DNA from 3 places in the Streptomyces sp. NPDC048643 genome. Region 2 is predicted to be linked to each of the others. Evidence: riboswitches for the same ligand, from Rfam matches in the RefSeq annotation. Region 2 holds a riboswitch; each other region holds the start of a gene.
The links. A riboswitch is a leader RNA that binds a small molecule or an ion and turns the genes downstream of it on or off. The one in region 2 is predicted to bind cyclic di-AMP.
Positions count from the first base shown of each region.

Region 1: another riboswitch for cyclic di-AMP. It lies ahead of AB0C62_RS21670 (NlpC/P60 family protein); the one in region 2 lies ahead of AB0C62_RS08730 (LysM peptidoglycan-binding domain-containing M23 family metallopeptidase).
Region 3: another riboswitch for cyclic di-AMP. It lies ahead of AB0C62_RS17750 (transglycosylase family protein); the one in region 2 lies ahead of AB0C62_RS08730 (LysM peptidoglycan-binding domain-containing M23 family metallopeptidase).

Region 1 is NZ_JBEZHO010000021.1:44,154-46,410, reverse strand. Features, by position in the region: gene AB0C62_RS21670 (NlpC/P60 family protein) at 1-926, opposite strand, end outside; cyclic di-AMP (ydaO/yuaA leader) riboswitch at 934-1,105, opposite strand; gene pcrA (DNA helicase PcrA) at 1,443-2,257, shown strand, end outside.
Region 2 is NZ_JBEZHO010000006.1:163,620-165,876, reverse strand. Features, by position in the region: gene AB0C62_RS08730 (LysM peptidoglycan-binding domain-containing M23 family metallopeptidase) at 72-986, opposite strand; cyclic di-AMP (ydaO/yuaA leader) riboswitch at 991-1,148, opposite strand; gene AB0C62_RS08725 (alpha-galactosidase) at 1,451-2,257, opposite strand, start outside.
Region 3 is NZ_JBEZHO010000015.1:143,419-145,675, forward strand. Features, by position in the region: gene AB0C62_RS17745 (transglycosylase family protein) at 1-411, shown strand, start outside; cyclic di-AMP (ydaO/yuaA leader) riboswitch at 594-784, shown strand; gene AB0C62_RS17750 (transglycosylase family protein) at 789-1,490, shown strand; gene eno (phosphopyruvate hydratase) at 1,853-2,257, shown strand, end outside.

The DNA.
Region 1 (2,257 bases), on a different contig from region 2:
GCCTTCCAGGCGGCCTGGGTCAGGCCCGAGCAGTCGTAGGAGTCCGGGCCGGTCGCGCCCCACACGTACGGCTTGCCGATCTGTGTGCGGGCGAAGGCGAGCGCCTTGCCGGCCTTCGTCGCGTACGAGGGGTCGGTGGCCGTCGAGCCGGACGAGCCCGTCGTGCCGCCCGACGGCGAGCCCTGCTCGGTGGCCTTCTCCTTGGCCGCCTTCTCCGCCGCAGCCTGCTGCCGTGCCAGCTCCGCCGCCTTGACGGCCGCCCGCTCCCGCTTCTTCTTCTCGATCGCCGCCAGCCGCGCCTTCTCCTCGGCGGTCAGCTTCGAGAGCAGGTCGCGGGCCGCGGAGAGCTTGCGCTGCACCGTCGCCTTGGACGTCTTGAGCGCGTTCTGCGAGGTGGTCAGCGACTGGAGGCTCTCGCTGGCCTCGGTGCGCTTCTTGGTCGTCGCCGCCTGCTCGGTGACGTAGTCGTCGACGGCGGCCTTCTGCCGGGTCGTCAGACGGCTCATCAACTGCGTCTGGTCGAAGTAGTCCTGCGGGTCGTCGGCGAGCAGCAGCGTCGCGGTGCCGGGTGTGGAGGCTCCCGTGCGGTACTGCGCGGCGGCGAACGAACCCAGCTCCTCGCGCGCGGAGTTGAGCTTGTCGGTGCGCTCGGCGACGTCGTCGAGGAGGGTGTCGACGCGCTTGCGCTGCTTGGTGGTCTTCTCCCGGGTGGCGTTGTACTTCTCGGTGGCCGTCTCGGCCTGGTGGTAGAGGTCGTTGACCTTCTTCTCGACCTCTTCGACGCTGGGCCTCGGCTCGGCCGAGGGCGCGGCGTTCGCCGTCTGGGAGAGCAGGGCCACCGAGGTGAGGGCCGCCGTCGCGAGGGCGGGGGTCCGTATGCCTGCCATGCGCGAACCCGTAGGACGCGACTTGCGGTGCGACGCCAAGAGAGGCGACTCCTTCCGTCATCCGCCTACCGAGTTAGCTGTCGGGTTCGGGCGGGTGGTTCCGGAAGGATTGCCCTACGGTCCTGGCCCCTCGGGGCGGTCGGACCGATTCACCCCAGGTCGGTGGGTCCCCGGCTCCGGCCGCCTGGTGGGCGGGCCGAACTCGGCGGAGGCCGCTCGGCCCGGCGACGTTCGCCGGTTGCGGTCGGGCGGCCTTCCAGCACGCTAGCCAACTCGTGTGGTCCGTGTGAAGGTTGGAGTGCGATATGCCCGATACATTTTCGTGACCTTGGCCATGTGCCCCGTCGCGGGCGCCGGGCATGAGTGGTGTGTGCCACTTTGTGAGGGTGTCCGGGGGCGGCTCCTCCCGGCACGGCGACCGTGGTGGGGACCGGTCGTACCCGCTCCGACGTGCACTTACCGTCACGAGCCGGTCACGCGCACGCGTCGCGAGTTCCCGTCGAGTCCTCGGGGTGGCCTCGGTGTGTCAGTGGGGCGGCCTAGACTCGGAGAGCGATGAGCAGCCTCTTTGACGACAGCTTCCTGGCGGACCTCAAGCCCTCCGCGGCCCACGAGGACGAGCACCCGCCGCCGCCCGAGGACGAGCACGCGCCGGAGCCGGTCGCGGACGACCTGTTCGGCGGCCGGTTCGACGTGCCGCCGAGCCGGGACGCGTACTACCGCGACGGCGCGCACCGGCCCGTCGTGGACCCGGCGGCCCTCCTCGACGGGCTGAACGAGAACCAGCGCGCGGCCGTGGTCCACTCCGGCTCCCCGCTGCTCATCGTGGCCGGCGCGGGTTCCGGCAAGACCCGCGTGCTCACCCACCGCATCGCCCACCTCCTCGGCGAGCGCCATGTGCACCCCGGCCAGATCCTCGCGATCACCTTCACGAACAAGGCCGCGGGCGAGATGAAGGAGCGCGTCGAGCAGCTCGTGGGCCCCCGGGCCAACGCGATGTGGGTGATGACCTTCCACAGCGCCTGCGTCCGCATCCTGCGCCGCGAGAGCAAGCAGCTCGGCTTCACCTCGTCCTTCTCGATCTACGACGCCGCCGACTCCAAGCGCCTGATGGCGCTCGTCTGCCGTGATCTCGATCTCGACCCCAAGCGCTTCCCGCCGAAGTCCTTCAGCGCCAAGATCTCGAACCTGAAGAACGAGCTGATCGACGAGGAGGACTTCGCCGCCCAGGCCACCGACGGCTTCGAGAAGACCCTCGCCCAGGCCTACGCGATGTACCAGTCGCGGCTCCGCGAGGCCAACGCGCTCGACTTCGACGACCTGATCATGACCACGGTCAACCTGCTGCGCGCCTTCCCGGACGTCGCCGA
Region 2 (2,257 bases):
GACCCCGGGGATCGTGGGGTCCGGCCTTCGGAGGCGGGCCTGCCGTCAGGAGCAGGTCGGGCGAGGGGGTGTCAGCCGACGGCGACACCGTGCGAGCGCAGGTACGCGACCGGGTCGATGTCCGAGCCGTAGTCGGGCGTGGTCCGGATCTCGAAGTGCAGGTGCGGTCCGGTGACGTTGCCGGTCGCTCCGGAGACGCCGATCTGCTGGCCCTCGGTCACGGTCTGGCCCGCCGAGACGGACAGGGCCGACATGTGGGCGTACTGCGAGTACCGGCCGTCGGCGTGCTGGATGACGACCTGGTTGCCGTAGGCGCCGCCCCAGCCGGCGGAGACGACGGTGCCGGCGGCGATGGACTTGATGGTGGTGCCGGTCGGGACGACGAAGTCCGTGCCCGTGTGGTAGCCGCTGGACCACATGCTGCCCGCCACCTTGTAGTTGGTGCCGATGACGGCGCCGTCCACGGGGAGGGTGTAGCCCGAACTGTTGCTGGTGGCGGCCGTCTTGGTGGCCGTGCTCGCCGTGTCGGCCTTCTCCGCCGCGGGCTTGGCGGCGGAGGGCTTGGCGGCCGAGGGCTTGGCGGCCGAGGGCTTCGCCGGGGCGGAGGCCTGCGGAGTGGCGGCCCGCGCGCCGAGGGACAGCTTCAGACCCGGGTGGATCAGGGACGGGTCGCTGCCGATGGCGGAGCGGTTGTCCGAGTAGATCTTCTTCCAGCCGCCGCTGACGTGCTGGTCGTCGGCGATCTTGGCGAGGTAGTCGCCGGCCTTCACCGCGTACGTCTTCGACGTGCCGGCCTTCGCGGCGGCCGGGGCGACGGTGGCGGACTTCTGGGTGTGCTGCGTGACGGCGGCGGCCGGGGTCGCGGCGTGGGCGCCGGTGGCTCCCAACAGCGGCAGCGCGAGTGCGGCGCCACCGGTTCCGGCCACGGCGATCGAGCGGGTGAGACGCAGGGACTTGGGACGGCGGTGCTTACCCTTCGCGGGCATGGCGAATTCCTCTCCGGCGCCTGCGAGGTGAGCTGTCGGGTGCGGGCTGGAGATGCCCGGCCACGCGGCTGCATGGCTGTACCCCTAGCCTGTTCCGGAGACCGGACCAGGCGCGGAACCTGTGGGTCCCCCGCTCCTGCCGTGGACGGGTGAGTGTGCGGATTCCGGGCGGCGGCAGGATTGGGCGTCCGTCCGGATTGAGGCAGAACGTAAGCGAGATGCGAGCACGTCGACAACCATGTGCGGATTCTGTGCGCTCGCCTTTCTTGATCCATGGAGAATTCGCCGTCACACTCCGTGGAAAGACGATCTTTCCCGGCTTTGAATTCGCCCATAATCAACGGTGCGTTGAGAAAAGCCGACGGCAACACATCGTCACGAATATGACCCTGCTCACGCGACCCGGCTCACGCCGCCTTATTCCAGGGCCAGTTGGAATGAAGGCACTATTTCGGACAGAACAGTCAGATGCGACGCAGGCGGATAACCGTCGCATCGAGATCGCCCCGCAGTCCGGTGTGCAGTCCGTGATGCAGCAGCACCGCGCCGCGGTGCACTTCGCCCGTTTCGACCCATTCGTAGATGCCCGCCGGGTCGAGCCCGCGCAGCCTGAGCGGGGCGGGGCGCACTCCGTGATGCTGCGCCTGCAGCCACGCGAGGACCACGGCCTCGTCGCCGAGCACGTACTGCACGGCGCTCAGCCCGCCCTCCGGGGGCCGCAGCCGGTAGAGGTCACCCTGCTGCACGACCGGCCGGATCTCCTTGTAGAGCTCGACCCAGCCCCGCGCCTCGGCCAGCTCCTCCGCGCTCCACCGGCTGAGGTCGCCGCCGACGCCGAGGACCCCGGCCATGGAGCTCACGAAGCGGAAGCGCAGCGAGCTGACCCGGCCGTTGAGCAGGTCGTTCGGGCTGTCCGTGACCCAGGCGGCCATGATCCGGGCCGGATGGACCTGGCTGAAGCCGTGCTGGATGGCGAGCCGGTCGAGCGGGTCGGTGTTGTCGGAGGTCCACACCTGGTCGGTACGGGCCATGACACCGAGGTCGATCCGCCCGCCGCCGCCGGAGCACGACTCGAAGGCGACGCCGGGGTGCGCCGCGCGCAGCCGGTCGAGGAGGGAGTAGAAGGCCTCGACGTGGGCCACCCAGAGCTTCTGCGGATAGCGCTCGCCGGGCCAGCCGGCGTCCGTGAAGGAGCGGTTGAAGTCCCATTTCACGTAGTCGATCGGCGCGCCGGAGAGCAGGGTGTCGAGCCGCTCCCAGAGATACTCCTG
Region 3 (2,257 bases), on a different contig from region 2:
GGCGCGGACAGCTCGGACAAGGCGACGGCCGACGCGTCCGAGTCGGGCACATCGGACAAGTCCGGCCGGAGCGGCACCTCTTCGGAGCCCTCCGACGACGCGTCCACCACGCCCGGACGGCACCGCGGCGGCAACGCCGACGAGGACTCGACGGACGCCGCCACGGGCAGCCGCACCGACAGCGCGTCCGGACGGCACGCCTCGCGCGGCTCCGACGACGCGCGTGACGCCGGCGACGGCACCTACGTCGTGCGCGCCGGCGACAGTCTCTGGACGATCGCCGACGACCTCGACGTCACCGGCGGATGGGCCGACCTGTACGCCGCGAACGAGAAGACCGTGGGCATCGATCCGGACCTCATCCTCCCCGGTCAGAGCCTCGCTGTTGATAGCGAAACGGTCGAAAAGTAGCGGGAGTTCACGTCATGGTTCGCTGGGGAATGTCCGGTTTGGTGCGAGTGAGACATGAGTCTCAGAAGCCCTGATCGTCTTTGAAAATCAGGCGATCGACTGCTTACGGTCGTGACCGCTCGCCACAGCGGGCCCCGACGATCGCAACGCCGAATCCTGCCAGCGGCCGTACGGGAACAGTCGTCGCGCAAGCGCCGTAGGCAGGAGCGGGGGACCCAAGGTAAGTGCCGCGACCGGGAGTTGAGAGACACCCGGAGACGGCTTGGGGTAAAGCCGCGCGCCGTGGTTCCGAGAGGGACCGGGGACGTGCGGCCGGGCAACTCAACCGGCCCGAACCCGACAGCTCACCTCGCAGGCGTCGGTGAGGGGATCACTCGATGCTGTTTTCCAGCAAGGGCAAGCACCGCCGCCCGAACAAGGCCACCCGTGTCGCCGCGCTCGCCGGTGTCACCGGTGTCGCCATCGCCGCTCCGCTGATGGCCGCGGGCAACGCGTCCGCCGCGACCGGCTCCGAGTGGGACGCCGTCGCCCAGTGCGAGTCCGGCGGCAACTGGTCGATCAACACCGGCAACGGTTACTACGGTGGCCTGCAGTTCTCGTCCTCCACCTGGGCCGCGTACGGCGGCACCGCCTACGCCTCCACTGCCGACCAGGCCTCGAAGTCGCAGCAGATCTCCGTCGGCGAGAAGGTCCTCGCCGCGCAGGGCAAGGGTGCCTGGCCGACCTGCGGCACCGGCCTGTCGGGCGCCGCGTACAGCGGTGGCAGCTCCACCCCCGCCGCGCCCTCGACCTCCTCCGGCTCCTCGTCGGCCGGCAGCTCGCAGGACAACCGCACGTCCGAGCAGCCCGCCTCCCGTTCGCAGGAGCGCCCGGCCGCGAAGAAGACCGTCACCACCCCGACCGGCAAGAAGGTCAAGAAGGGTGACGGCGAGTACAAGGTCGTCAAGGGCGACACCCTCAGCTCGATCGCCGAGAAGCACCACGTCAAGGGCGGCTGGCAGAAGCTGTTCAAGCTGAACCACGACATCGTGGACGACGCCGACTTCATCTTCCCGGGCCAGCAGCTGCACCTTCGCTGAGCGAGGCCGCGCACCGGCCGGACGTGGTCGCCCTCGGCGGACGGCGACCACGACCCCGGCCCCGGCGGCTCCGCCCGGCTGAACGACACCCGGGCGAACGGCAGTCCCCTCGCGGGCCCGGCTCCCGGGTCCTGATCCCCACCGAGGGTCCCCGTCCCCACGGGCTCCCCGTTCCGGCGCGTGTTCCCCCGTACGCGCCGGAGCGGGGTTTTTCATTTCATTTTTGTTCCGATCGGGAACAATATGTACCCCGAGTTCTGCCCAAGGCGTGGTCGATCGGCTGGCCGATCCCCTCGGGCCGGTTAGGCTCGTCCCGCAGGACTACCCAAGCCCTGCGTACTCGCGTCACATCCCAGAAGGAGATGCTCGTGCCGTCCATCGACGTCGTCGTAGCCCGGGAAATCCTGGACTCCCGAGGCAACCCCACGGTCGAGGTCGAGGTCGGCCTCGACGACGGCAGCACGGGTCGTGCCGCCGTTCCGTCCGGCGCCTCCACCGGTGCCTTCGAGGCCATCGAGCTCCGCGACGGTGACCCCAACCGCTACCACGGCAAGGGTGTCGAGAAGGCCGTCCTCGCCGTCATCGAGCAGATCGGCCCGGAGCTCGTCGGCTACGACGCCACCGAGCAGCGCCTGATCGACCAGGCCATGTTCGACCTGGACGCCACCGACAACAAGGGCTCGCTCGGCGCCAACGCGATCCTCGGCGTCTCGCTCGCCGTCGCGCACGCCGCCTCCGAGGCGTCCGACCTGCCGCTCTTCCGCTAC